4 regions of the Solibacillus sp. GQ1 genome follow, and region 4 is predicted to be linked to each of the others. Evidence: predicted binding sites of a transcription regulator. Region 4 holds the regulator's gene; each other region holds the start of a gene.
The links. The regulator LexA, encoded in region 4, represses DNA repair genes until DNA is damaged. The targets are predictions, from matches to a motif close to CGAACATATGTTCG.
Positions count from the first base shown of each region.

Region 1: the regulator LexA is predicted to act here: its motif matches at 4,537-4,550, upstream of parE (DNA topoisomerase IV subunit B).
Region 2: the regulator LexA is predicted to act here: its motif matches at 2,182-2,195, upstream of AC6CH1_RS01310 (YhjD family protein).
Region 3: the regulator LexA is predicted to act here: its motif matches at 4,333-4,346, upstream of AC6CH1_RS15565 (carbohydrate kinase).

Region 1 is NZ_JCAXEX010000001.1:1,371,200-1,377,536, reverse strand. Features, by position in the region: gene parC (DNA topoisomerase IV subunit A) at 113-2,542, opposite strand; gene parE (DNA topoisomerase IV subunit B) at 2,542-4,515, opposite strand; gene plsY (glycerol-3-phosphate 1-O-acyltransferase PlsY) at 4,819-5,421, shown strand; gene AC6CH1_RS06780 (HesB/YadR/YfhF family protein) at 5,532-5,822, shown strand; gene AC6CH1_RS06775 (YczE/YyaS/YitT family protein) at 5,969-6,337, shown strand, end outside.
Region 2 is NZ_JCAXEX010000001.1:290,135-296,471, forward strand. Features, by position in the region: gene secA (preprotein translocase subunit SecA) at 1-660, shown strand, start outside; one part of gene prfB (peptide chain release factor 2) at 938-1,009, shown strand; one part of gene prfB (peptide chain release factor 2) at 1,011-2,042, shown strand; gene AC6CH1_RS01310 (YhjD family protein) at 2,216-2,569, shown strand; gene AC6CH1_RS01315 (competence protein ComK) at 2,575-3,066, opposite strand; gene AC6CH1_RS01320 (IDEAL domain-containing protein) at 3,254-3,493, shown strand; gene uvrB (excinuclease ABC subunit UvrB) at 3,847-5,829, shown strand; gene uvrA (excinuclease ABC subunit UvrA) at 5,835-6,337, shown strand, end outside.
Region 3 is NZ_JCAXEX010000004.1:36,462-42,798, reverse strand. Features, by position in the region: gene AC6CH1_RS15595 (GNAT family N-acetyltransferase) at 1-62, shown strand, start outside; gene AC6CH1_RS15590 (beta-class carbonic anhydrase) at 124-693, opposite strand; gene AC6CH1_RS15585 (hypothetical protein) at 858-1,058, opposite strand; gene AC6CH1_RS15580 (aminopeptidase) at 1,223-2,458, opposite strand; gene motA (flagellar motor stator protein MotA) at 2,651-3,451, shown strand; gene motB (flagellar motor protein MotB) at 3,435-4,190, shown strand; gene AC6CH1_RS15565 (carbohydrate kinase) at 4,363-5,451, shown strand; gene AC6CH1_RS15560 (pseudouridine-5'-phosphate glycosidase) at 5,451-6,337, shown strand, end outside.
Region 4 is NZ_JCAXEX010000001.1:2,029,123-2,035,459, forward strand. Features, by position in the region: gene tkt (transketolase) at 1-376, opposite strand, end outside; gene AC6CH1_RS10410 (DUF896 domain-containing protein) at 516-752, opposite strand; gene AC6CH1_RS10415 (YneB family resolvase-like protein) at 817-1,473, opposite strand; gene yneA (cell division suppressor protein YneA) at 1,460-1,807, opposite strand; gene lexA (transcriptional repressor LexA) at 1,968-2,591, shown strand; gene AC6CH1_RS10430 (gamma-glutamyl-gamma-aminobutyrate hydrolase family protein) at 2,675-3,370, opposite strand; gene AC6CH1_RS10435 (5' nucleotidase, NT5C type) at 3,486-4,031, opposite strand; gene AC6CH1_RS10440 (DNA alkylation repair protein) at 4,111-4,818, opposite strand; gene AC6CH1_RS10445 (gamma-type small acid-soluble spore protein) at 5,076-5,621, shown strand; gene glnA (type I glutamate--ammonia ligase) at 5,744-6,337, opposite strand, start outside.

The DNA.
Region 1 (6,337 bases), 660 kb from region 4:
GGTTAGAAAAATAGAGTTTGCATTAAAAACAGCGACCGCATAGATTTTGAGGATGGACTAGTTCTGCTTTTTATTAAAAAAGCGATTGGGCTTAGCCCAATCGCTTTCAAATTTATTCTACTTTCTCCACATAAGCGCGGCAGATTGCCCCATCGCCTTCTGTATCAATCCGTAGTGAACCGTTTGAATAACGGTCCGCTCTCGTTAAGGATGTCACTGAGATTGTTTCCTGTATACCTTTTTCGGTCTCGATTATAAACGTATTTCTAAAGTTAACAACTAAAATTGTATAAATACGGTGCGGGTTCGATTTTAACTCTTTTAAAATAACGACACCGCGTTTTGCCCGGGTGCCAAGTTCAAGTTCCGATAACAACATTCGTTTAACGGCACCGCGCTGTGTGACAATAACGAGTTCTTGTTCCTGCTCCGGATTTAATAATGCAACCGCTGCAAGATACTCGCCCTCTTTAACAATAATCCCTTTAACTCCTGCTGTTTTCACACCTGTTACCGGAAGATCTTCCATAGGGAAACGGATTGTATAGCTCGTGTTTGTAGAAAGCAATACTTCTTCCTTATCCGTAACAAGACGCGCAAAAATCATCTCGTCTTCGCCTTTTAAATTCATTGTCTTAATCGGTTTCGAATAACGAGTGACGATATAGTCAGCAAGTGCCGACCGCTTAATTTGCCCTTCTTTTGTAGCGGTAAATACATACATATTCGGTTGCTCAAATGTTTCAATACCAATGACTTCGATAATTTCTTCGTTTGAGTCGATCGGCACAATACTTGAAATATGCTGTCCGAGATCTTTCCAGCGAATATCCGGCAATTCATGTACCGGCTGGTAAATGTAGTGCCCTTTATTCGTAAACAGGAGTAAATGATGCTGCGTGTTCAAGTTAGCTTCATACAGCAAGTAATCGGAATCCTTCATCGCAAAATCCTTGCCGTTTGACGCACTGTGTGAACGAAGACTTGTCCGCTTTACATAGCCGTCTTTTGTTACGGTTACGACAACTTCTTCACTTGGGACCAATACATCACGCGTTACTTTAATTTCTTCGATTTCTGCTTCGATTGTAGAAAGGCGAGGTAAAGTAAAGCGTTTTTTAATGTCATTTAACTCGGACTTAATAACACGGATCAACTTCTTCTCGTCCTCTAAAATGGCTTTCAGTTTCACAACAAGTTCATGTAATTCATCTTGCTCTTTTTGCAGTTGTGTAATATCGGTATTCGTTAAACGGTAAAGTTGTAGGCTGACAATTGCTTCTGCCTGTTCTTCCGAAAAGCCGAATTTCTCGATAATGTTATTTTTCGCATCGCGTTTATCTTTCGATGCACGGATTGTTTCAATCACTTCATCTAAAATGGATAAAGCTTTCATAAGACCTTCAACGATATGTAAGCGATCTTCTGCTTTTGTTAGATCATATTGGGATCTGCGGCGCACGATTTCCTTCTGGTGATCAATATACGCATCCAACATAAGCGGCAATGTCATCATCATCGGACGACGGTTATGAATCGCAATCATATTGAAGTTATATGAAACTTGCAAATCCGTTGATTTTAAAAGGAAGTTTAAAATCCCTTGTGCTGGCACATCTTTTTTCAGCTCTACAACAATTCGTAAACCATCACGGTCTGATTCATCACGAATTTCGGAAATACCGTCTAAACGGCGGTCATTTACGCGCAGCTCGTCCATTTTACGGATCATATTGGCCTTATTTACTTCAAACGGAATTTCGGTAATGATAATTTGCTCTTTATTGCCTTTTAACTGCTCAATTTCTGTACGTGAACGGACAATAATTTTCCCTTTACCTGTCTCGTATGCTTTTTTTATGCCGTCAACACCTTGAATAATCCCACCCGTAGGAAAATCGGGACCTTTAATAACGGTCATCAGTTCATCGACTGTACAGTTTTTGTTGTCCAGACGCATTAAAACCGCATCAAGTGCTTCCTGCAGATTATGTGGCGGAATATCCGTCGCATAACCAGCCGAAATCCCTGTTGCGCCATTAACTAATAAATTCGGGAATCGAGATGGCAATACAGTTGGTTCCATATCCTGATCATCAAAGTTTGGTACGAATTCAACTGTATTTTTATTAATATCACGTAATAGTTCCGCGGCAATTGCTGAAAGACGTGCTTCCGTATAACGCATTGCGGCTGGCGGGTCACCATCGACAGAACCGTTGTTACCATGCATTTCAACCAGCATCTGACGGCTTTTCCAGTCCTGACTCATACGGACCATTGCATCATACACCGAAGAATCACCGTGCGGGTGGTAGTTACCAATTACATTACCGACTGTTTTTGCCGATTTACGGAACGGTTTGTCAAAAGTGTTACCTTCATGGAACATCGCATATAATATACGACGTTGTACAGGTTTTAGCCCGTCACGCGTATCCGGTAATGCACGATCTTGAATAATATATTTGGAATAGCGACCAAAACGGTCACCCATTACTTCTTCTAATGGCAGATCTTGAAATTTTTCTACAAAACTCATTATTCGTTAACCTCCTCATGCTGGATGAATTCATTTTCTAAAATGCTTGCATCCTCTTCCATGCCGAAGTTGACGTTTGATTCAATCCATTTACGGCGGGGCTCTACTTTATCGCCCATCAATGTTGTAATACGACGTTCTGCACGTGCACCATCTTCAATTTTTACGCGGATTAATGTACGTGTTTCCGGATTCATCGTTGTATCCCAAAGCTGATCGGCATTCATCTCACCTAAACCTTTATAGCGCTGAATAATATAGCCTTTGCCGATTTTTTTCGTTGCGGCGCTTAGCTCCTGTTCTGTCCAGGCATACATAAGCTCCTGCTTTTTACCCGACCCTTTTGATACTTTATAAAGAGGCGGTAACGCAATATACACTTTTCCTGCTTCGATGAGCGGACGCATATAACGGTAGAAGAATGTCAGCAATAATACTTGAATATGGGCACCATCTGTATCGGCATCGGTCATGATGACAACTTTATCGTAAGCGGCATCTTCCACCGAGAAATCTGCTCCGACACCTGCACCGATCGTATGGATAATCGTCGCAATTTCTTCATTTTTCATAATATCCTGAAGCTTTGCCTTTTCGGTATTGATAACTTTACCGCGCAATGGCAAAATCGCCTGGAATGTACGGTCACGACCTTGCTTCGCCGAACCACCCGCTGAATCACCCTCTACAAGGTATAATTCATTTCTAGAAGCATTTTTCGACTGTGCAGGTGTCAACTTACCAGACAGAAGCGTACTCGATTTTTTCTTTTTCCCGTTACGGGCATCATCACGTGCTTTACGCGCTGCTTCACGCACTTGTTGGGCGCGAATTGCTTTACGCACTAAAGAAGCCGACAGCTCGGCATTTTCTTCAAGCACATACATTAATTGCTCTGAAACAACGGTATCAACGGCAGAGCGTGCTTCAGATGTACCAAGCTTCCCTTTTGTCTGACCTTCGAATTGCAGCAGATTTTCAGGAATACGTACAGAAACAATTGCTGTCAGGCCTTCACGAATATCAGTGCCTTCCAGGTTTTTATCTTTTTCTTTCAGTAATCCGATTTTGCGGGCGTATTCATTAAACACACGTGTCAACGCTGTCTTAGCGCCGGTTTCATGTGTACCGCCATCACGTGTACGGACATTGTTAACGAATGACAAAATCGTTTCGGAATAGCCGTCATTAAATTGCAGTGCGAACTCCACTTCAATTTCCTGAATGCTACCTTCAACATATTTAACCGGATGTAATACATCTTTTTCTTCGTTTAAGTATGTGACGAATGCTTCAATACCGCTTTCATAATAGAAAATTTCATGTTTTCCTTCTCCGCGGTCATCGATTAGTTCAATTTTTAATCCTTTTAATAAAAACGCAGATTCACGTAAGCGTTCTGCCAATGTATCATAATTATATTTAACGACTGAAAAAATCGTTGGATCCGGCAGGAAATGTACAAGTGTTCCTGTTTCCTTCGTTTTTCCGATCATATCAAGCGATGTAGCCGGTTTCCCGCCTTGTTCAAAGCGCTGGCGATAAACTTGGCCATCACGATAAATTGTTACTTCCAAAAATGTTGATAAGGCGTTTACAACTGATGAACCTACACCATGTAAACCGCCACTTGTTTTATAACCGCCTTGTCCAAACTTTCCGCCTGCATGAAGGACGGTGAAAATAATTTCAGGGGTTGGTTTACCCATTTTATGCATACCTGTTGGCATACCACGACCATGGTCACGCACGCTAATACTGTTATCTTCATGAATCTTCACGATGATATGATTTCCATATCCAGCAAGCGCTTCATCCACTGCATTGTCTACAATTTCATACACTAAGTGGTGAAGACCTCGACTATCTGTAGAACCAATATACATCCCTGGTCTTTTGCGTACGGCTTCTAAACCTTCTAATACTTGAATGGCATCTTCATTATACGAAATACCGGCTTGGTTTTTTACCAAATGTAATCCCCTCCAAAAATACAAACAAACGTTCTATTTACTACCTAATCGTACGCTCAAATATGCATGATGTCAATGTTTAAAGGTACTGATTTAGGCTTTGCAAAGATTAATTGTATCATCAAAAACGAACGTTTAAAAGCATATCCTTCAGTAGCAAACAATAAAATGTAACTTTTTCCCTGTTTTTTACGATGAACGAAAAAATAATACCTCTTTCCTTCTATTAAAAAACATTGTAAAATATTCAATACATACTATTAGTACCAAGTAGTAATTCTGAATTCGAAAGGAGCACAACACTTGATCAACGCATTAATTATTATTTGTGCTTATTTAATCGGTTCCATTCCATCTGCTTTATGGATTGGTAAAATTTTTTACAAAACGGATATTCGACAACAAGGAAGCGGCAATTTAGGAACGACTAATACATTTAGAGTATTAGGCAAAAAACCGGGCATCGCCGTATTGCTTATTGATATATTGAAAGGAACGGCTGCGGTATTGCTACCGTTATTGCCGTTTTTCGCAGACAGCACTGTCCATCCTTTAATCTTAGGTGTCATCGCGGCTGCTGGCCATATGTTCCCGATTTTCGCTAGTTTCCGCGGAGGAAAAGCAGTTGCTACGAGCGGCGGTGTTATTTTAGGCTATAATTTACCGTTATTTTTAATTTTAATCATTGTATTTGTCATCGCCTTAAAGTTAACGAAAATGGTCAGCTTATCATCTATGATTGTATCCGCTGCAGCGGTTATTTATGTAATTGGTCATTGGATGATAACAGGAGAATATGCATTATTCATTTTGGTTGTCGTTCTGGCAGGCTTCATTTTTTACCGTCACCGTGAAAATATTAAGCGGATTAAAGCCGGTACTGAACCGAAAATTAAAGGATTTTAAACGATTGACTGAAAGGGTTTCCTTTCAGTCTTTTTTTGTACTAAAAATTCAGAACGCGAGCTTTGTAAGTTTTTTTTATTTACTGCATAATGGCAGTAGAGGTGAAATATATGGAAATCAAACTATCAGAAAAAGCGCTCAATTGGTTTAAACAAGAGATGGAAGTAGAAAAAGGCGATTTTATTCGCTTTTATGCAAGGTATGGAGGTTCTTCACCTTTTCATGAAGGGTTTTCGTTAGGGATGACACGGGAGCAGCCGCATGAAATAGGTATTGAAACGGTTGTGGAGGATATTCATTACTACATCGAAAAATCCGATGAATGGTTTTTTAATGAACATCATTTAGTTGTAGATGTCGCCGATTCATCCGATGAATTAACTTATTCGTACGAAAAATAAAGGCCCTATTTCAGCTTCCTAATACGAACAATTTGCCGCTCAAAAAGTTCAAATGTTTCGAATTTATTGTAAATCCATTTTTGCCGATTCAATCGTTATAATGAGTAAGGATTATATCGAGGATTGATGAGGGATTACATGTGAAAGTGAAACAGGAATTTTATTGGCGCTGCGTATTTTTTATTGCAGGCATCATTGTTTTATCATTAGGCGTCGCATTGACGATCAAAGGACAAATACTTGGCGTTGGGTCATGGGATGTCCTTCATATCGGATTACAAAAAAACTTGGGATTAACGGTCGGTATGTGGTCGATTATTTTAGGTTTGCTCATTCTGGCTGTTGATACGTTTTTCACGAAAAGATTGCCGAAAGTCGGAACTTATTTGGACATGTTCCTGACAGGGATTTTTATTGATATATTTTTGTTAGTATTACCGGATGCGAATACACTGTTAGAACAAACATTGGCGTTTGTTGTTGGCGTTGTTCTGCTCGGCTTCGGCTGCGGGATG
Region 2 (6,337 bases), 1.7 Mb from region 4:
TTGGATTCGGAAAATATGCGTGCATTAGTTGAATCAATGATTTCTCAGGCAATCGAAAATCAAGTGGCCCTTCATACACAAGGCGAGAAGGAAAACTGGACACTGGATGCGTTAGTTGACTATATCGCGGCAAATCTACTGGATGAAGGCGATATTACAAAAGAGCAGCTTGAAAATAAATCTCCAGAAGAAATGATTGCATTCATCTCTGAAAAAGTGACAACTCGCTATGATGAAAAAGAAGAAGCAATGACACCAGAGCGTATGCGCGAATTCGAAAAGGTTATTTTACTGCGTTCAATCGATTCAAAATGGATTGATCATATCGATGCAATGGATCAGTTACGTCAAGGGATACACTTACGAGCTTACGGTCAAAACGATCCATTACGCGAATACCAGCAAGAAGGTTTCGCAATGTTCGAGGACATGGTCGCAGCAGTACGTGAAGATGTGGCGAAGTACGCATTAAAAGCGGAAATCCGCAGCAACCTGCAACGTGAAGAAGTAGCAAAAGGCCAGGCTGTTAACCCGAAAGAAGAAGGCGCAGCCAAACCGAAAAAACTGCCAACACGCAAAGCCGAAAACATCGGACGCAACGACCCATGCCCATGCGGCAGCGGCAAGAAATACAAATCATGCCACGGCGTAGGCCAATAAAAGCAATAAAACCGAGGTCATTGATACTATGCTCAATGACCCGGTTTGTTTTTTACTAAATTATATTTATTAAATAGTGTTGTAAGTGAATACTTGGTGTTTAGTGTGACACTAGTTGATTGGAGTGAAGGGCGAGGACTCCTGCGGGAACAGCACGACGCTCGAGACTACAGGCTCGAGCCGTGCCCGCGGAAAGCATTCGCCCGGAACGGAAATCAACGGGATACACAAGCCACAAGCCTTTACTTTAACACCCAAATACGGAGGAAAATATATGATGGAATTAGCAGATGTGCGTAATGCACTCGAAAATACAGCTACAAAACTAGCGGACTTCAGGGGGTCTCTTTGACTTAGAAAACAAAGAGGCTCGTATCCAGGAACTAGATGAACTTATGCTTGAACCGGAATTCTGGAATGACCAGAACGGCGCACAGGCAATTATTAACGAAAGCAACGGCATTAAAGCAGTTGTCAACGAATACAAAGAATTAGTCGATACACAGGAAAACCTTGAAATGACGCTCGAGCTTTTACGTGAAGAACCAGACACAGAATTGCAGGAAGAACTAGGCAAAGAACTTACTGAATTCCAATCAAAAATGGAAGATTTCGAACTGCAAATGCTGTTATCTGAACCATACGATAAAAACAATGCCATTTTAGAACTGCATCCAGGTGCTGGTGGTACTGAGTCACAGGACTGGGGCTCAATGCTATTACGTATGTACACACGCTGGGCAGAGAAGCGCGGCTTTAAAGTAACGACAATCGACTACTTGCCTGGTGATGAAGCCGGCATCAAATCGGTTACATTACAAATTTCAGGTCATAATGCGTACGGCTATTTAAAAGCGGAAAAAGGTGTACACCGTCTAGTACGTATTTCACCGTTCGATTCATCAGGCCGCCGTCATACATCGTTCGTTTCATGTGATGTTATGCCGGAGTTCAATGATGAAATCGAAATCGACATTCGAACAGAGGATTTAAAAGTCGATACGTACCGTGCAACAGGTGCCGGTGGTCAGCACATTAACACGACCGACTCTGCTGTACGTATTACCCATCTTCCAACAGGTGTCGTTGTACAATGTCAGTCAGAACGTTCACAAATTAAAAACCGTGATGCAGCAATGAAAATGCTTAAATCGAAGCTGTATCAGCTGGAAATTGAAAAGCAGCAGGCACAGCTGGATGAAATTCGTGGTGAGCAGAAGGAAATTGGCTGGGGTTCGCAAATTCGTTCATATGTGTTCCATCCGTATTCAATGGTAAAAGATCACCGTACAAGTGCAGAAACAGGGAATGTAGGCGCCGTAATGGATGGCGATCTCGATGTGTTCATTACTGCCTATTTACGATCAAAAATCTCATATTAAAATCTTTCAGCGATCATCGGTTGAAAAATTGAAAGCCGTGCCTTAGTAAAAAGCTAAGGCACGGTTTTTTTAGTGAAATTTAAGCTAAGTAATAATTTTCCTCTTGTCAGATTTTAAAAAATATGTGAAAATACTAATACGAACAAACGTTCTTATTAATTGGAGGTATTCGTATGCTGCAAATTCCTTCTAAAACGATTCCGTATTATGAGGCTGGGATTTATTTGCCATTGCTGTTAATTATTCTTGGGAAGGATTACTCAATAGTGGAGCAAAGTCCGTTCAAATTTAAAAATCCCTATTTGCAATTAATCGATGCTGTACGTATCAAAATAGAGCATGACTTAAAAGAAACGAAGGACTATTTTCAACTTCATCAGATGCGCTTAGTGAGAGGCAAGACGGATGATTTGTTTACCGAGTATCATTTTTACTTTGGGGGAATCATGGAGTGTAGAAGATATTCGAATATTCGCCTTCGTAATCAAAGTGAGTTACTTCTTGCTGAATATTTTCAAAAAAACTGATGCTCTTATAAGATCCTATTGCGCTGTAAAAGCAGATATTTATAGTACATCGCAGCGCGTACATATTGCTGGTTGAATGATTTCATATTGATATCCAGACTAATCTCAGTATTATCCACAAAAGTTACGAGCGTTTTATCACCATCTTCACTAATATTAATAATAGGATTCAAGGATAACCAAATATTTTGAGGTGAAAACGGCGAAAATAGCGGGAATAAAATGCACGGATCCCCGAAATCATAGGCCACCATTATCGGCAACTTATGTTTATTCTCTCCGAAAAAGCTTCTCGCCTGATATTTGCTGGCGTCATAGGAACTTCCATGCAGACGACACGTATCTCGAATAATTTTTAAAGGTTTATACGGAGATGTAGATTGGCCGTACTTGTCCAAAATGGCAGTGTGAATTTTATCTCGATGCTGATAGGACCTCAAACAGAAGGTAGAGTTAGAAATAATGTAATTGGATTTTTGTGTTAAATTACTAATCATTTTGTATCCCCTATCTTTCCTACTTTTTTAATTGCTTAAATTTTCACTATACATCTAAACTACTGCATAATTTGCTAAAAATCAACATTATATTTAGAAAATTCTGTCATATGATAATTTTTCAGAATATATTGCAAATTGTATGATTTTTAACTTATAATGGTTAAAAGAGGTCGAGGTGATATCGATGGATAAATATTATTCGTATACAGACTTTTTAAAAGCGGTTAGTCAGCAGTCCACTGAACATCATGCAGAGAAGCTATTGAATGAAATTTATTTAGATTTATTTATTAGTCGGTTGCAGCGGATGCAACGTATTGAACAATTAAAGCTACTTATCGATACATCGTTAGATCAAAAGAACGAACAAGCATTTCACAGCTATACTACAGAGTTAAAAGAGTTATTGGAAACAGTTTCTTAAAGGCCATCCTATTCAGGTGGCTTTTTTTTATGGGCAAGCAGCGGGTTCCGGTTGTTTTCTAATAAGTGAAAGAAAGTTTCCAATAAAATTAAAATAGTTCTAATAAATTGGTTAGTTTCTAATAAAAAGGATAATTCTTCTAATAAGTGAGATTTTCGAATAACTGGTCCCAACCTTCAAATAAATCACCAAACTTTTCTAATACCCGCCACCAAAGTTCTAATAAAACCAGCCCATCCAAAAAGACACACAACTACATTAAATTCGAATGTACGTTCGCAATTTTATCGTAAATTAAAAACGGGTATGTTAAAATAGAAGATAATATAAGCGACAGAAAGGACAATCTGAATATGACAGAAACTTTTACAATAAAGTCCGCCTATCAGCCTGCCGGGGATCAGCCGGAAGCGATTAAACAGCTCATACAAGGGGTTAAAGAAGGCAAGCGTCACCAGACTTTGCTTGGGGCGACAGGTACGGGTAAAACATTTACGATTTCCAATGTAATTAAAGAAGTGAATAAACCGACGCTCGTGATGGCACACAATAAAACACTGGCCGGCCAATTATATAGTGAGTTTAAAGAATTTTTCCCGGACAATGCGGTTGAGTATTTCGTCAGCTATTATGACTATTTCCAGCCGGAAGCGTATGTACCGCAAACCGATACGTACATTGAAAAGGATTCCAGTATTAATGAAGAAATCGATAAATTGCGCCATTCGGCAACGACTGCGTTATTTGAACGGAAAGACGTCATTATTATCGCGTCCGTATCGTGTATTTACGGTCTCGGTAATCCGGAGGAATATCGTGAAATGGTCGTTTCCATCCGTACAGGGATGGAAATCGAGCGCAATCAGCTACTTCGGAAACTGGTCGACATTCAATATGAACGGAATGATATTAACTTTACACGCGGTACGTTCCGAGTACGCGGGGATGTTGTCGAAATTTTCCCGGCATCACGTGATGAGCACTGTATCCGTATTGAGTTTTTTGGTGATGAAGTCGACCGGATCCGTGAAGTGGATGCACTGACAGGCGAAATTTTAGGGGATCGTCAGCATGTAGCCATTTTCCCGGCATCCCACTTCGTAACACGCGAAGAAAAAATGAAAGTTGCCATTGAAAATATCGAAAAAGAGTTGGAGGAGCGTCTTGCCGTCCTGCGTTCGGAAGACCGTTTACTGGAAGCACAACGCTTGGAGCAACGGACAAATTACGATTTGGAAATGATGAAGGAAATGGGCTTCTGCTCAGGTATCGAAAACTATTCGCGCCATCTGACATTGCGTGAAGCAGGGGCAACGCCGTATACATTATTGGATTACTTCCCGGAAGACTTTTTGCTTGTCGTTGATGAAAGCCATGTTACATTACCGCAAGTACGTGGTATGTATAATGGAGACCAGGCACGTAAAGGGGTACTGGTCGAGCATGGCTTCCGTCTCCCGTCCGCATTGGATAACCGTCCGCTTATGTTTGACGAGTTTCAGTCAAAAGTAAGCCAGGCGATTTATGTGTCGGCAACACCGGGTCCATATGAATTAGAACATACACCGGATATGGTGGAGCAGATTATTCGTCCGACAGGGCTGCTTGATCCGACAATTGATATCCGTCCTATTGAAGGGCAGATTGATGACCTGATCGATGAAATTCATGAGCGCATCCGTCGTAATGAACGAACACTCGTCACGACATTAACGAAAAAAATGTCCGAAGATTTGTCGAGCTATTTAAAAGAAATGGGCTTGAAAGTCGAATACTTGCACTCGGAAATCAAAACGCTGGAGCGGATTGAGATTATCCGGGAGCTTCGTAAAGGAACATATGATGTGCTGATCGGCATTAACTTATTACGGGAAGGTCTTGATATTCCGGAAGTATCCCTTGTCGCGATTTTAGATGCGGACAAGGAAGGATTCCTCCGTTCCGAACGTTCACTCATTCAAACAATTGGACGTGCTGCACGTAACTCGAACGGACATGTCATTATGTATGCCAATAATATGACAGATTCGATGACAAAAGCGATCGGTGAAACGAAACGCCGTCGTGAAACTCAAATGGCATACAATGAAAAACATGGTATTACACCGAAAACTATTATTAAAAAGATTCCTGAAATTATCCGTGCTACACAAGCTGCGGAAGGGGAAGAAACATATATTACAAAAGTGACAGGCGGCAAAAAGCTGACGAAAAAAGAGCTGGAGAAGCTTGTTGAGACATTGCAAGTTGAAATGAAAGAAGCCGCAAAAGCGCTGGACTTTGAACGCGCGGCAGAACTACGTGACATGATATTTGAATTGAAAGCAGAAGGGTGAACAATGTGAAAAATACAGAAATTGTCGTACAAGGTGCACGAGCGCATAATTTAAAAAATATTGATGTCACAATTCCACGCGATAAAATTGTCGTTGTGACAGGGCTTTCAGGTTCCGGTAAATCATCACTGGCATTCGATACGATTTATGCGGAAGGGCAGCGTCGTTATGTCGAATCATTGTCTGCATATGCACGACAATTTTTAGGACAGATGGACAAGCCGGATGTCGATACAATTGAAGGTTTGTCACCGGCCATTTCGATCGACCAGAAGACGACGAGCCGAAACCCTCGCTCGACTGTCGGGACAGTAACGGAAATTTACGATTATTTGCGCCTGCTTTTTGCGCGTATCGGAAAACCGTACTGCCCGACACATGGGATTGAAATTACATCACAGACGGTTGAACAGATGGTTGACCGCCTGATGGAATATCCGGAGCGCACGAAAATGCAGCTGCTTGCTCCTGTTATTGAAGGGAAAAAAGGAACGCATGTAAAACTGCT
Region 3 (6,337 bases), on a different contig from region 4:
AATGGGTCGACCATTATATGTACGCCATTTTGCAGCGGGAACATAAAGGGACGACAATATAAAAAAGCGACAGTGCTCACTCCAGTAGTTAATTGAAGGGCACTGTCGCTTATTATTTAAATTTTATTTTTGGTCAACTGTGCCGTCCGTTACTAAATCCAGCTTTCCTGTTGCAGGGTCGATAATAAGACCATGTACAGGAACACCTTTTGGCATTAGTGGATGTGTTCTAACTAAATCAACACTTTTTAATACACTTGTTTCAACATCCCCAAAACCGCATAACCATTCTTTTAAATCAAATCGAGCGTAATTGATGACATCAATCGTTTCCTGTTTAACCCCTCGTTCAAGCATATGACCGATCATTACGTTCGGATCAACTGCACTCATCCCGCAGTCGTAGTGGCCGATAATATAGACTTCATCTGCCTGTAATTCATAAACTGCTACAAGTAAGCTACGCATAATCCCTCCGAACGGGTGATTTACGATTGCCCCTGCACTTTTTACAACTTTTACATCCCCATTGCGCAAATTCATTGCTTTTGGTAGTAATTCAACTAAACGTGTATCCATACAAGTTAAAACAACAATTTTTTTATCAGGATATTTTGTTGTAGCATACTGCTCATATTGTTTTTCATCTACGAATTTTCCGTTAAACTCTAAAATTGTTTGTAATGCAGACATTTGTTCTTCAAACCCCTTTCGATTCTATTATATTTTAAAATATTTTTTAGATAATTCAAACAAATGCGCATTAATAAAGTTAAATTTCTACTAAATAGAGAGAAGTATAGCAAAAATCCGCTACCCACAAAAAACAACCACCCTAAGAGTGGTTGTAAAAAACTTTAATGATAATGGTGGCCATCCAATGATTTTTCGTTTGGCGCAAATGCGTTTGCCTTTGAATCTACTATAACAGAGTCGTGTGATTGTAAACCAATACGTAAGTACATAATAAACATAAATAAGAATACAAGAAGTATTACCGTAAATCCTAACACTACCGTATAAAAGTCAGATAAGAACGGATAATGGTGATCAAACATTATAAAAACTCCTCTCTATTTTAGTGATAACAATCATTAACCAATTATAACCTAATAAATTGGAACATTGTAGGGTAATTTATTTAGTTAATGTAGAAAAAATTGTAAATATGGCGACATCTTGAAATTTTATTTATCTGTAAAAGAAGGATGCGATACAGCTGTTAAAATGCCCAATTCCCATTACGGAAAACCGCTTCAACTTGTCCATCTGCTGTAATTCCGTCAATATTCATCTGTCCAGAGCCGATCATGAAGTCGACATGTGTAATACTTTCATTTAAACCGTTAGCTTTTAACTCATCACGAGACATTGACTTTCCTCCTTCGATACAAAATGCATAGGCGCTGCCGATTGCCAAATGGTTTGATGCATTTTCATCGAATAATGTATTGTAAAATAAAATATTCGACTGTGAAATTGGAGAATGGAATGGAACAAGTGCCACTTCCCCTAAATAATGTGAGCCCTCATCTGTAGCAACAAGATTTTTTAACACTTCTTCACCTTGCTCGGCCTCTACTTTAACAATGCGCCCATTTTCAAATGTGAGTGTGAAGTTATCGATAATATTACCGCCATAGCTTAATGGTTTTGTACTAGACACATACCCGTTTACACCATCTTTATGCGGTACTGTGAAAACTTCTTCAGTCGGCATATTTGCCATGAACTCTTCGCCTTTTTCATTGACGCTGCCTGCTCCACACCATAAATGTCCTTTAGGAAGCTCGATCGTCAAGTCCGTCCCAGGTGCTGTATAATGCAATTTCGCATAATTTTTATTGTTTAAGTAATCAACTTTTTCATGCAAGTTGTCATTATGCTGTGCCCAAGCTTCTACCGGGTTATCCAAATCCGCACGTGTCGCTTTAAAGATGGCATCCCATAATGCATCTACCTGCTTTTCTTCCGGTAAATCCGGGAATACTTTGCGAGCCCATTGTTTTGATGGAGCTGCAATAACAGTCCAGCTAATTTTATCCGACTGAACATATTGACGGTACTTGTTTAATGCAGTGCCTGAAGCCTTCTGGAATGCTGCAATTCGTTTTGAATCAATCCCCGACAGTAAATCCGGACTTTGAGATACGATGCTCATAAATGCCGCTCCTTCTTCAGCAAGCCATTCACGCTCCTGTACTTTCCATGGCGGAAAGAAATCGAAAGAATCTTCAGATGCCAACTCATAACGAGTACGTGTAATTTGATCATCTGTATAATCTACAAAAACTTGTTTAGCGCCAACTTCATAAGCGATTTTTGTCACTACTTGTACAAAAGGTGCCGATTCGATAGAAGCTGCAATATACAAATATTGATTTGGTTGAATATTAACCCCGATTTTTACTGCCAGTTCTGCGTATTTCGTCAAATTTGCTTCGAACATAGAATTCATTGATTCATTCCTCCAATAATTATCTTAAAAATTAGTTAATTCCCAACGCATTAATAGTCATATTCAAGCTTAGAAAAGAACAATAATGTGTCAAAAACAAAAAAATCTTCTTATAACTAGTGTAAAGGAAGTTAATAAAAATTTAAATATACCGAAATAAAGAAAAGACATCGTAATTTGGAGGTACTATATATGGATATATCATCAGTTGTTGGGGTTATCATCGCCTTTATCGCCCTGTTAGTCGGGATGTTCTTAAAAGGCGTTACACCGGAAGTGTTAATAAACCCTGCTGCGATTTTAATTATTATTTTCGGTACGATTGCTGCAGTTACAATCGCTTTCCCGATGAAGGAACTAAAAAGGGTTCCAAAGCTTTTTAAAATTTTATTTTCAGAAACAAAACTCGCAAGTGATATCGACTTGATTAAAATGTTTTCACAATGGGCAGATTTGGCTCGTCGTGAAGGACTATTGGCATTAGAAAGCAAAGCAGCCGAAATTGAAGATCCGTTTTTAAAAAATGGTTTAACATTAGCGATTGATGGTCAAAACGCAGACTATATTCGCGATGTATTAACAGAGGAAGTTGAAGCGCTGGAAGATCGCCATGCAAGTGGTGCAGGCATTTTCTCGCAAGCAGGTACATATGCACCGACACTTGGGGTATTAGGTGCTGTAGTAGGTCTTATTGCCGCATTAAAGGACATGACCGATATTGATAAATTAGGACATGCCATCTCAGCGGCCTTTGTTGCAACGTTATTGGGTATCTTCACTGGTTACGTTTTATGGCATCCATTTGCCAATAAGCTAAAACGCAAATCTGCTGTAGAAGTTAAGCAAAAGCTAATGATGATTGAAGGGATTTTATCCGTACTTGAAGGTGAAGCGCCTCGTGTAATCGAGCAGAAGCTGGCTTCATACTTAACGATGGAAGAACGTAAGCAAATTACCGAAAGCGGGGCGGGTGGCCTTGGCAAAGAAGCGTAAAAGACATAAAAAGCATGAGGAGCATATTGACGAGTCCTGGTTAGTACCTTATGCAGATATATTAACGTTATTATTAGCATTATTTATTGTACTATTTGCATCAAGCTCAGTGGATGAGAAAAAATTGGAGCAAATGTCTGCAGTATTTAATAATATTTTTACCGGTGGCACAGGTGTAATGGACAACTCATCTATCATACAAACACCGGATAACTCTACACCAACAGGTATCTCTAAATATATGGAAGATCAGCAACGCCTACATGAAACGCAAAACCGTGTGGACGAGTTTATTGCGATTAATGAGCTGGAAGACCAGTTTGAAACGAAAATGACAGAAGAGGGATTATTAATTACCATTCGGGACAGTATTTTATTCGATATGGGACGAGCAGATGTGAAAGCGGAATATGCAACAATTGCTGACGAGCTTGCTCAATTATTAATGTTTGATCCACCGCGTAATATTGTCATCACTGGTCATACAGATAATGTACCGATTAAGACACCTGAATTTGATTCCAACTGGGATCTGTCTGTAATGCGTGCAGTAAACTTCATGAAAGAAATCGTTTCGGGAAATGAACAACTTGATTCCAAATACTTCAGTGTAAAAGGTTTCGGAGAATTCCAGCCGATAGCTACGAATGATACTCAAGAAGGCAGAGCCAAAAACCGCCGTGTTGAAGTGCTCGTACAGCCACGTATAGCAGAAAATGGCGATGTAATAGTAGAATAGCAAGAAAGCTGTTTGGAAGGGAAACCTTCTGAACAGCTTTTTTATTATGTCACAGCTCATAAAAGAAGAAAGTACTTCCATACTACGCAAGACGAAAAATTTAATATTAATTTGACATTCAGCAAACAAAAGTTTATAATTATAAACAAATGTTTGATTAGAGGTGATAAAGTTGAATGAAAAGGAAAAATTGATTTTCCAATTAATAAAGAAGAATCCCTACTTATCACAACAGGAAATGGCAGAACAACTGGGAATGTCCAGGCCAGCGCTTGCTAATATGATTTCATCGCTTATAAAAAGAGGGGAAATTTTAGGACGTGCGTATGTTTTGCCAGAGAAAAATCAAATCATTGCAATTGGTGGTGCCAATATCGATCGTAAATTCACTATTGAGCAAAATGTCCAATTAGGGACTTCCAATCCTGCTTCTGTTACAGAATCGGTAGGCGGTGTTGCCCGCAATATCGCTGAAAACTTAGGGCGGTTAGGCAACCGTGTTTCCTTAATTACTGTAATGGGTGAAGATCATGATAGTGCATTTATTGAACAAAATTGTAAGAGTATGATGAATGTGGATTTAGTAGAGAAATTAAACGATTATAATACAGGTTCTTATACAGCAGTACTTGATAATATGGGCGAACTGGTAATATCGATGGCAAATATGGCGATTTATGATCAGTTGTTGCCGAGTGTTTTAAAAAAGCACGAAGCAATATTACAAAATGCCAGCTGTATTATCATTGATTTAAACAGCCCATTAGAAACAGTAGAATATATTAGGAATTTCGCAATAGAGCGTAATATCGCATTGGCGGTTATCCCTGTTTCTTCACCTAAGATGAAAAATATGTCGCAGGATCTGCACGGTATCCGTTACTTTATTTGTAATCGAGATGAAGCGGAAAGCTATTTAAATGTGAAGCTGGAAACATATAGCCAATATGAAAAGGCTGTTAACATGTTGTTGCAAAAAGGAGCGGAGCATGTTGTGCTCACTCTTGGCGAACATGGAGTAATGGTGGGGAACGAAGGTAATATAGTACACTACAAAGCCATTGCAACTAGAAATATAGTAGATGTTACAGGTGCCGGAGATGCTTTTGTCAGTGCATTTTTACATGGTGTATTAAACGATGAAGAGCTTGAAGAAGCAATCCAGCTCGGGTTGGTAAATGCATCGAAAACGTTACAATCGGATAAAACAGTACGTGAAGATTTAACAAAAGATAACTTACTTGAATGGAGGAATTTATAATGAAACAATATTTATCATATTCACAAGAGGTATTAGAAGCTAAAGAGAAAGGCTTACCAATCGTAGCGTTGGAATCAACAATTATTTCACACGGTATGCCATATCCTCAAAATGTACAAACAGCTCGTGAAGTGGAACAAATTATTCGTGATGGCGGTGCAGTACCGGCAACAATCGCATTAATCGATGGGAAAATTAAAATCGGTTTATCTGATGAAGAATTAGAAATGTTCGGTAATGCTCAAGGTGTAGCAAAAACAAGCCGTCGTGATATTGGCTATTTACTTGCAACAAAGAAAATCGGTGCAACTACTGTAGCGGCAACAATGATCTGTGCTGAGCTTGCTGGTATCGAATTATTCGTAACAGGCGGTATTGGTGGGGTTCACCGTGGCGCTGAAACTACAATGGATATTTCTGCAGACTTGGAAGAGCTGGCAATGACAAATGTGGCTGTAGTATGTGCAGGTGCCAAATCAATTTTAGACATCGGCTTAACATTGGAATACCTTGAAACTAAAGGTGTACCGGTAATTGGTTACGGAACAGATAAATTGCCTGCATTCTATGCACGTGAAAGTGAATTCGATGTAAATATCCGCGTTGATTCTGCAGAAGAAACTGCTGCAATTCTACGTGCTAAGTGGGATTTAGGTTTACGTGGCGGTGCATTAATCGCTAATCCGATCCCAGTAGAAGATGCTATGGAATCAAGTGTTATTGACGGAATTATTGACAATGCATTAAATGAAGCGAAAGAACAAGGCATCGCAGGCAAAAATGTAACGCCATTCTTATTAGGTAAAGTGAAAGAGCTGACAGAAGGTAAATCACTGGATGCCAATATTGCCCTTGTTAAACATAATGCCCGTGTAGGTGCAAAAAT
Region 4 (6,337 bases):
CTGACATTGCAATACCTTGTCCTAATGGACCAGTTGTCGCTTCTACACCAACTGTATGACCATATTCAGGATGTCCCGGTGTTTTTGAATTCCATTGACGGAAGTTTTTGATTTCTTCCAACTCTAAACCGTAGCCACCTAGATGCAATAAACTATATAAAAGCATGGATCCATGTCCAGCTGATAATACAAAACGGTCGCGGTTATACCAATTAGGATTTTGAGGGTTATGGCGTAAATGCTTCGTCCACAATGTATAGGCCATAGGTGCAGCACCCATTGGTAAACCTGGGTGACCTGAATTTGCTTTTTCAATTGCGTCGATTGATAGTGTACGGATTGCGTTAATTGCTAACTGATCCATCTGTTGTGTCATTATGTGACATCCTTTCCTCGTACGATATTTATACATTTTATAGTGTAGACAAATTTTCACAAGAAAACAATAATTTCTAAAAACGTCCTATAAAATATGTCATACTTTATATTAAATGTGACATATTAATGAAATGTTATTAGTTTAAGAATTTCTTCTGTGATTTAATTTGTTTTAATTTTTCAGGTGTCACATCATTGCCTTCTTCATCAATTACTTTTACATGCTCGATTGTATCACGCATTGTAGTACGGAAAGTATCTAAATATTCTTTGCGCAGCGCTGTACGTTCCTTCGCCTGCTCTTCCGTCAATTTACCTTCTCTCGCTAATTTAGAAAGCTCGTTAATGCGAGCTAATTTTTCTTTTGATAACATTTGAATCTCACCTTTCTTCCTACCTACTACAAAGGTATAAAAAAAACGACTTGAAAACAAGTGTTTACTCTTCAAGTCGCTCCATATATTCAATATATCTTCTATGTACGGTCGCTTTACTGATAGAAATGCCCAAGCCAGACAAAGTCGTAGCAATTTCTGCAAAGGTTAAGCCTTTCTGACGCAGTTGAACAATTTCTTCGACAGGCACTTCTTTTCGTTCACGCCCTTCAATATTACCGCGGTTTTTCAAATTATTTTGCGGCTGGTAGCCATTTTCTACAGCGCGGCGCATTCCCCGGCGGATTTTTGCATTATGCATACGACGCTGATACTCTTCGACAATCGCTAAAATTTCGAGCAGCATTGTATCCATTTCGTTTAATACGACAGGACCTGCATCATTCAATGTATATACTGTCGCTTCATATTTTTGCAGGAGGTGCAGCACTGCCATACGGGCATTCCCTCGCCCTAAACGGGTTTCATCCTGTACAAATAATGCTTTAATACCGTACTCTTTCATGTAGTCAAGCATGTCGAGTAATCCGTCTCGATCGACATCATATCCACTATGCTGGTCCATGAAAATCTCCACATCTTTATAGCCGAATGATTTTGCGTATTTTGTCAGCTCCTCCTGCTGACGCACTAGCGATGTTTCTTGTGTATTTTTATCCGTACTGACACGGCAATAGATCACTGCTTTAGTTTTTATCATTGTTCCCTCTCGCTACTTTAATCAATTGCATATCGGAGGATTCATTCAGCTGAGCTATGTATTGTGAATCTTTTTCTACAGGCACAACCAATACTTGTCCTAAAACAACTTTTTCATCCAGCATTCCGTTTTCCTTTTTTACTTCATTGATCCAATCATGCTTAGCCATTTTACCACGATATTGTTCTGCCAACGACCATAAAGTATCGCCATGCTCTATGCTTACGTGTTCGTATAATTCAATTTTATCATCCTGCATCATGAATAAAGCAATCATAAGTACAGAGAATAGTAGAAACATTGATGTGAAGCCATTTAATTTAACTCTTTTCATTTGAAAAACCCTCTTTCGAATGTACGTTCGGAATGTTTGTTCTCATAATAATACGAACGTATGTTTTTGTCAACCGTTTTTTCGAACTTATGTTTGCATTCATGTTCGCATACTGCTATACTTACTTTAAGAAAAATAGCATGATAAAGAGGTGAGTTAGTTGACACAAAAAATTTCAAAGCGGCAGCAAGCTATTCTAACTTTTATAAAAGAGGAAGTTCGTGCTAAAGGCTATCCGCCATCAGTTCGCGAAATTGGAGAAGCAGTAGGTTTAGCTTCCAGTTCAACTGTCCACGGGCATTTAGCTCGTTTAGAAAGTAAAGGGCTTATCCGCCGTGATCCTACAAAGCCGCGTGCCATTGAAATATTGGATCAGGAAGAGATGAATATCGCAAAACAAGGTGTTATTCATGTTCCGCTGATCGGTAAAGTTACAGCTGGTCTGCCTATTTCTGCAATCGAGGATATCCAGGAATATTTCCCGTTGCCGGATGCTTACGGCTCACCGGAAGAGGAATTATTTATGCTTGAGATTATGGGAGAATCCATGATTGAAGCCGGGATTTTAAATGGGGATTATGTGATCGTTAAAAAAACGTCTACTGCGAACAATGGAGAGATTGTCGTAGCAATGACGGAAGACGATGAAGCAACTGTTAAGCGCTTTTACAAAGAAAAAACTCATTTCCGTTTACAGCCTGAAAATAGCTCAATGGAACCAATCATTGTCAACCAAGTTTCTATTTTAGGTAAAGTGGTCGGCCTCTATCGAAATATCCATTAATCATCAACTTGCCATTCTAATAGAATCGGCAAGTTTTTTATTTACAAAATAAAAAGCTCAGCCGCGAACGACTAAGCCTTTCGTTATTTATTGCATGCTTCTACAAAACTATTAAATAAGCGCTGTGCATAAACATCACCGTTCGGAGCCAATTCTTCCGGATGCCATTGCACCGCGACACAATATGGATGCGATTCATGTTCAATCCCTTCAATGATGCCGTCCTTAGCAAGTGCCGAAACAACGAGCCCTTTCCCTAGCTTTCCAACCGATTGATGATGAAATGTATTTACACGGAATGAGTCTTCTTTAAAAATCTCTTTAAATTTAGGTGTCTTTACTTCAACGGTATGTGCCAGTTCCCCTCGCTTTGAAGGCTGTTTATGTAAAATTGTGTTCACTACTTGTGAGGGTATATCCTGAATTATCTTCCCCCCGAATGCGACATTCATAATCTGTTGTCCGCGGCAAATACCGAGAACCGGCATTTGTCTTTTATAGGCTTCATTCATCAATAAAAGATCGCTGTCATCACGTTTCCGTACAACACTTCCGATATGACGGTGCGGTTCTTCATTAAACAACAATGGATCTATATCCGCTCCACCAATTAATACGAGGCCATCAATTAGATCTAATAACTCATTTACGTTTTCTTCTGTAGCATTCGGTATACAAATCGGTATACCTCCCGCTTGTTCAATTGAAATTAAATACGTGTTATTAATATCCAACTTCTTGTCAAAATCATACATTGTTAATCCAATAATCGGTTTCATTCTTTTTATCCCCTTATAATTTATAGATAATTCCAATAATTTAAATTATACTATTGCGTTATACGAAATGACTACAAAAATAAAAAAGGATTGCAGAATCGCAACCCTTTACTTATTAAACACTTTCCATTTGTTTTATAAAATACTGTTTAATTTCTTTCCAGTTATGAACACGCATGAAACCTTCTTCTGATCGATTGTACGGCATCGAATACAATATACCTGTCCCTTTGAATGCTGCGAGTTGGCGTGGGCTGTCATCAATTAAATAATCGGTATGTATTACCGCTTTATTTCCGCAAAACACAATGTTCTGTGTTTTAATAAAGGGTAAATGCTCCATTAACCAGTCGTATTTCGCTGTAAATGAACCCGGTACATCCATTGCAGCTGTCGCAATAAAAATTTCATAATGTTCCTGCAACTCTTGAATGACTTTAATCGCATCTTCATCCAGTACTTTTAAATCTCTGAAATAGTCAGGCTCATTTAATATTGCAAATAATTTCTTCGCATCTTCTCGAGGCAAATCGCGCTGTGTCGTCAGAAGAAACTCTTCATCTGTAAAATTTGTTCCGAAATTTTCGTTATATGTCACACGTAATTTCGAATAAAAATCAGCTAGTACCTGGTCCATATCGATAGCAATACTTTTTTTCATGTAATAAGCCTCCTTGAAATTCCCATAATTTTAGTTTATACAATTGTATTGTGAAAAAACAAGGTATAACTCTTTACAATTAACAACGTACATATTTACGTTTAAAACCGATTCGCCCTTTTTCCACCTGTTTTTCAATTTCCTCATAAGCATGAAGCAAACCCGGTTTTTTCCCTTCCCGTTTCGTTTCAATTGGTCCGATCTCATTTGCAATTTGCACTGCCTCATCATGTAAAGGTTTAAATGAAACACCGACTGTCATGACAAAATTGTTCATCGCCACCTGTGTGCGCTGCGGTGCTTGACGGATATTTTGTTTTACATACTCGAGCATGTCCATTAACTTTTCCTTTGAAAATTCCTCATCTTTACGATTGCCGAGAAGCCAGCAGTAGCAATGCCACCCTGCCGACATTTTCAGATCCTCACCACTGGCAATCCACTTATCGCTTACTTCTTGCGCAATATCAGATTCCGCCAGAGTTACTGCCACAACATAATCCGAAATCATATAGAAATAGGCCTGTTCCATCCAGCGGTCATAATCTTCCTCAGTCATTGCATTCGGATCCGCAATAATTCCTGCGAAATACATAGCATCATAGTTGCCTGTAGCATAGAGCTGTTCGGCCAGTTCCTGGTCTATTTTTATTTGTTTTACATACGGTTTCATCGAGCCAATCGTTACACCGAACAACGGCTCCTTAGCCCCATTGGACATATAAATCTTTTTTGTACGCTCTTTCCCAAGTGCTTCTAACTCTTGCATCATTGTATCGAGTTTCATAATTTCCTCCTTTTTATTATTATTTTTGTCTTATACTATTATATGATTTAATCGCCAAACATACCTAGCGTTCTTCTCAATAAGCTTGCTAGTAAATATTTCATTTAAAACAGTATTTACGGGATATATACGGCGACATACACTCAAGCTTCAGTGTCCTTTTATTGTTGCCCTGTACTTTAATAAAAAAATTGGCAAATTATTTAACCGAATAATAAAACAACCTCTGAACAGAATAATCTCAGGAGGTGATATTGATGTCAAAAAATAAAAACAACATCAATAATAAAAACGTCGAATTCGGTATGGAAACGGACGTTAATCAAGTAAAACAGCAAAACCAAAAAGCTGAAGCTAAAAAGCAACAATCTTCCGGTTTGTTTGCAAACAGCGGTTTACAAAAGCAATCAAGTTCCTTGAATGCTGAATTCGGGATGGAAACTAACGTAAACCAAGTGAAGCAGCAAAACCAGCAAGCTGAAGCCAAAAAGCAACAATCTTCTGGATTGTTCGCGAATAATGGTTTACAGAAAAACTTCTCTTCCATGAACGCCGAATTTGGCATGGAAACAGATGTTAACCAAGTAAAACAGCAAAACCAGCAGGCCGAAGCCAAAAAGCAACAATCTTCCGGTTTGTTCGCAAACAGCGGTTTACAGAAGAAGCTTTCTTCAATGAGCGCTGAGTTTGGCATGGAAACAGATGTTAACCAAGTGAAACAGCAAAACCAGCAGGCCGAAGCTAAAAAACAACAAGCATCGGGTCAATTTGGTAAGAACAAATTCCAAAACGGCAATAAATAAAAAATATTGAACCGGCAATTTTTATTGCCGGTTTTTTTAGTTCAAAATTATATTGGTTATAATTTTAAATAATATGTATACCTATAAAAAAAACGCTGGAATTTTAACTCCAGCGCTTTCTCTTAGTACATCTTCATATATTGGTCGCGTTCCCACTGATGGACAGTAGAACGGTACATGTCGAATTCGATTTCTTTTGCTTCTTTAAAGTTAGCATAGATGTGGTTGCCTAATGCTCGTTGAACAACTTCATCTTTTGCAAGTAAGTTTAAAGCGTCGTCTAAAGCTGCAGGCAGGTTATCAATGCCGTTTGCTTTACGCTCTTCTTCGCTCATTACATAAATGTTGCGGTTAATTGCTGGTGGTGGCGTTGATTTTTTACGAATCCCTTCCAGACCAGCCTCTAAAATTACTGCCATCGCCAAATATGGGTTAGCTGATGGATCGACCGAACGAACTTCTACACGTGTTGAAACTCCGCGAGAAGAAGGAATACGTATTAAAGGTGAACGATTTTGTGCAGACCATGCTACGTAACATGGTGCTTCATAACCTGGTACTAAACGTTTATAAGAGTTTACTGTCGGGTTTGTAATTGCAGTAAAGCCTTGAACATGATTAAGTACACCTGCCATGAATTGCATCGCTGTTTCAGAAAGACCTAATTCAGTAGACTCATCAAAAAAGGCGTTTTCTTTTCCTTTAAATAACGAAAC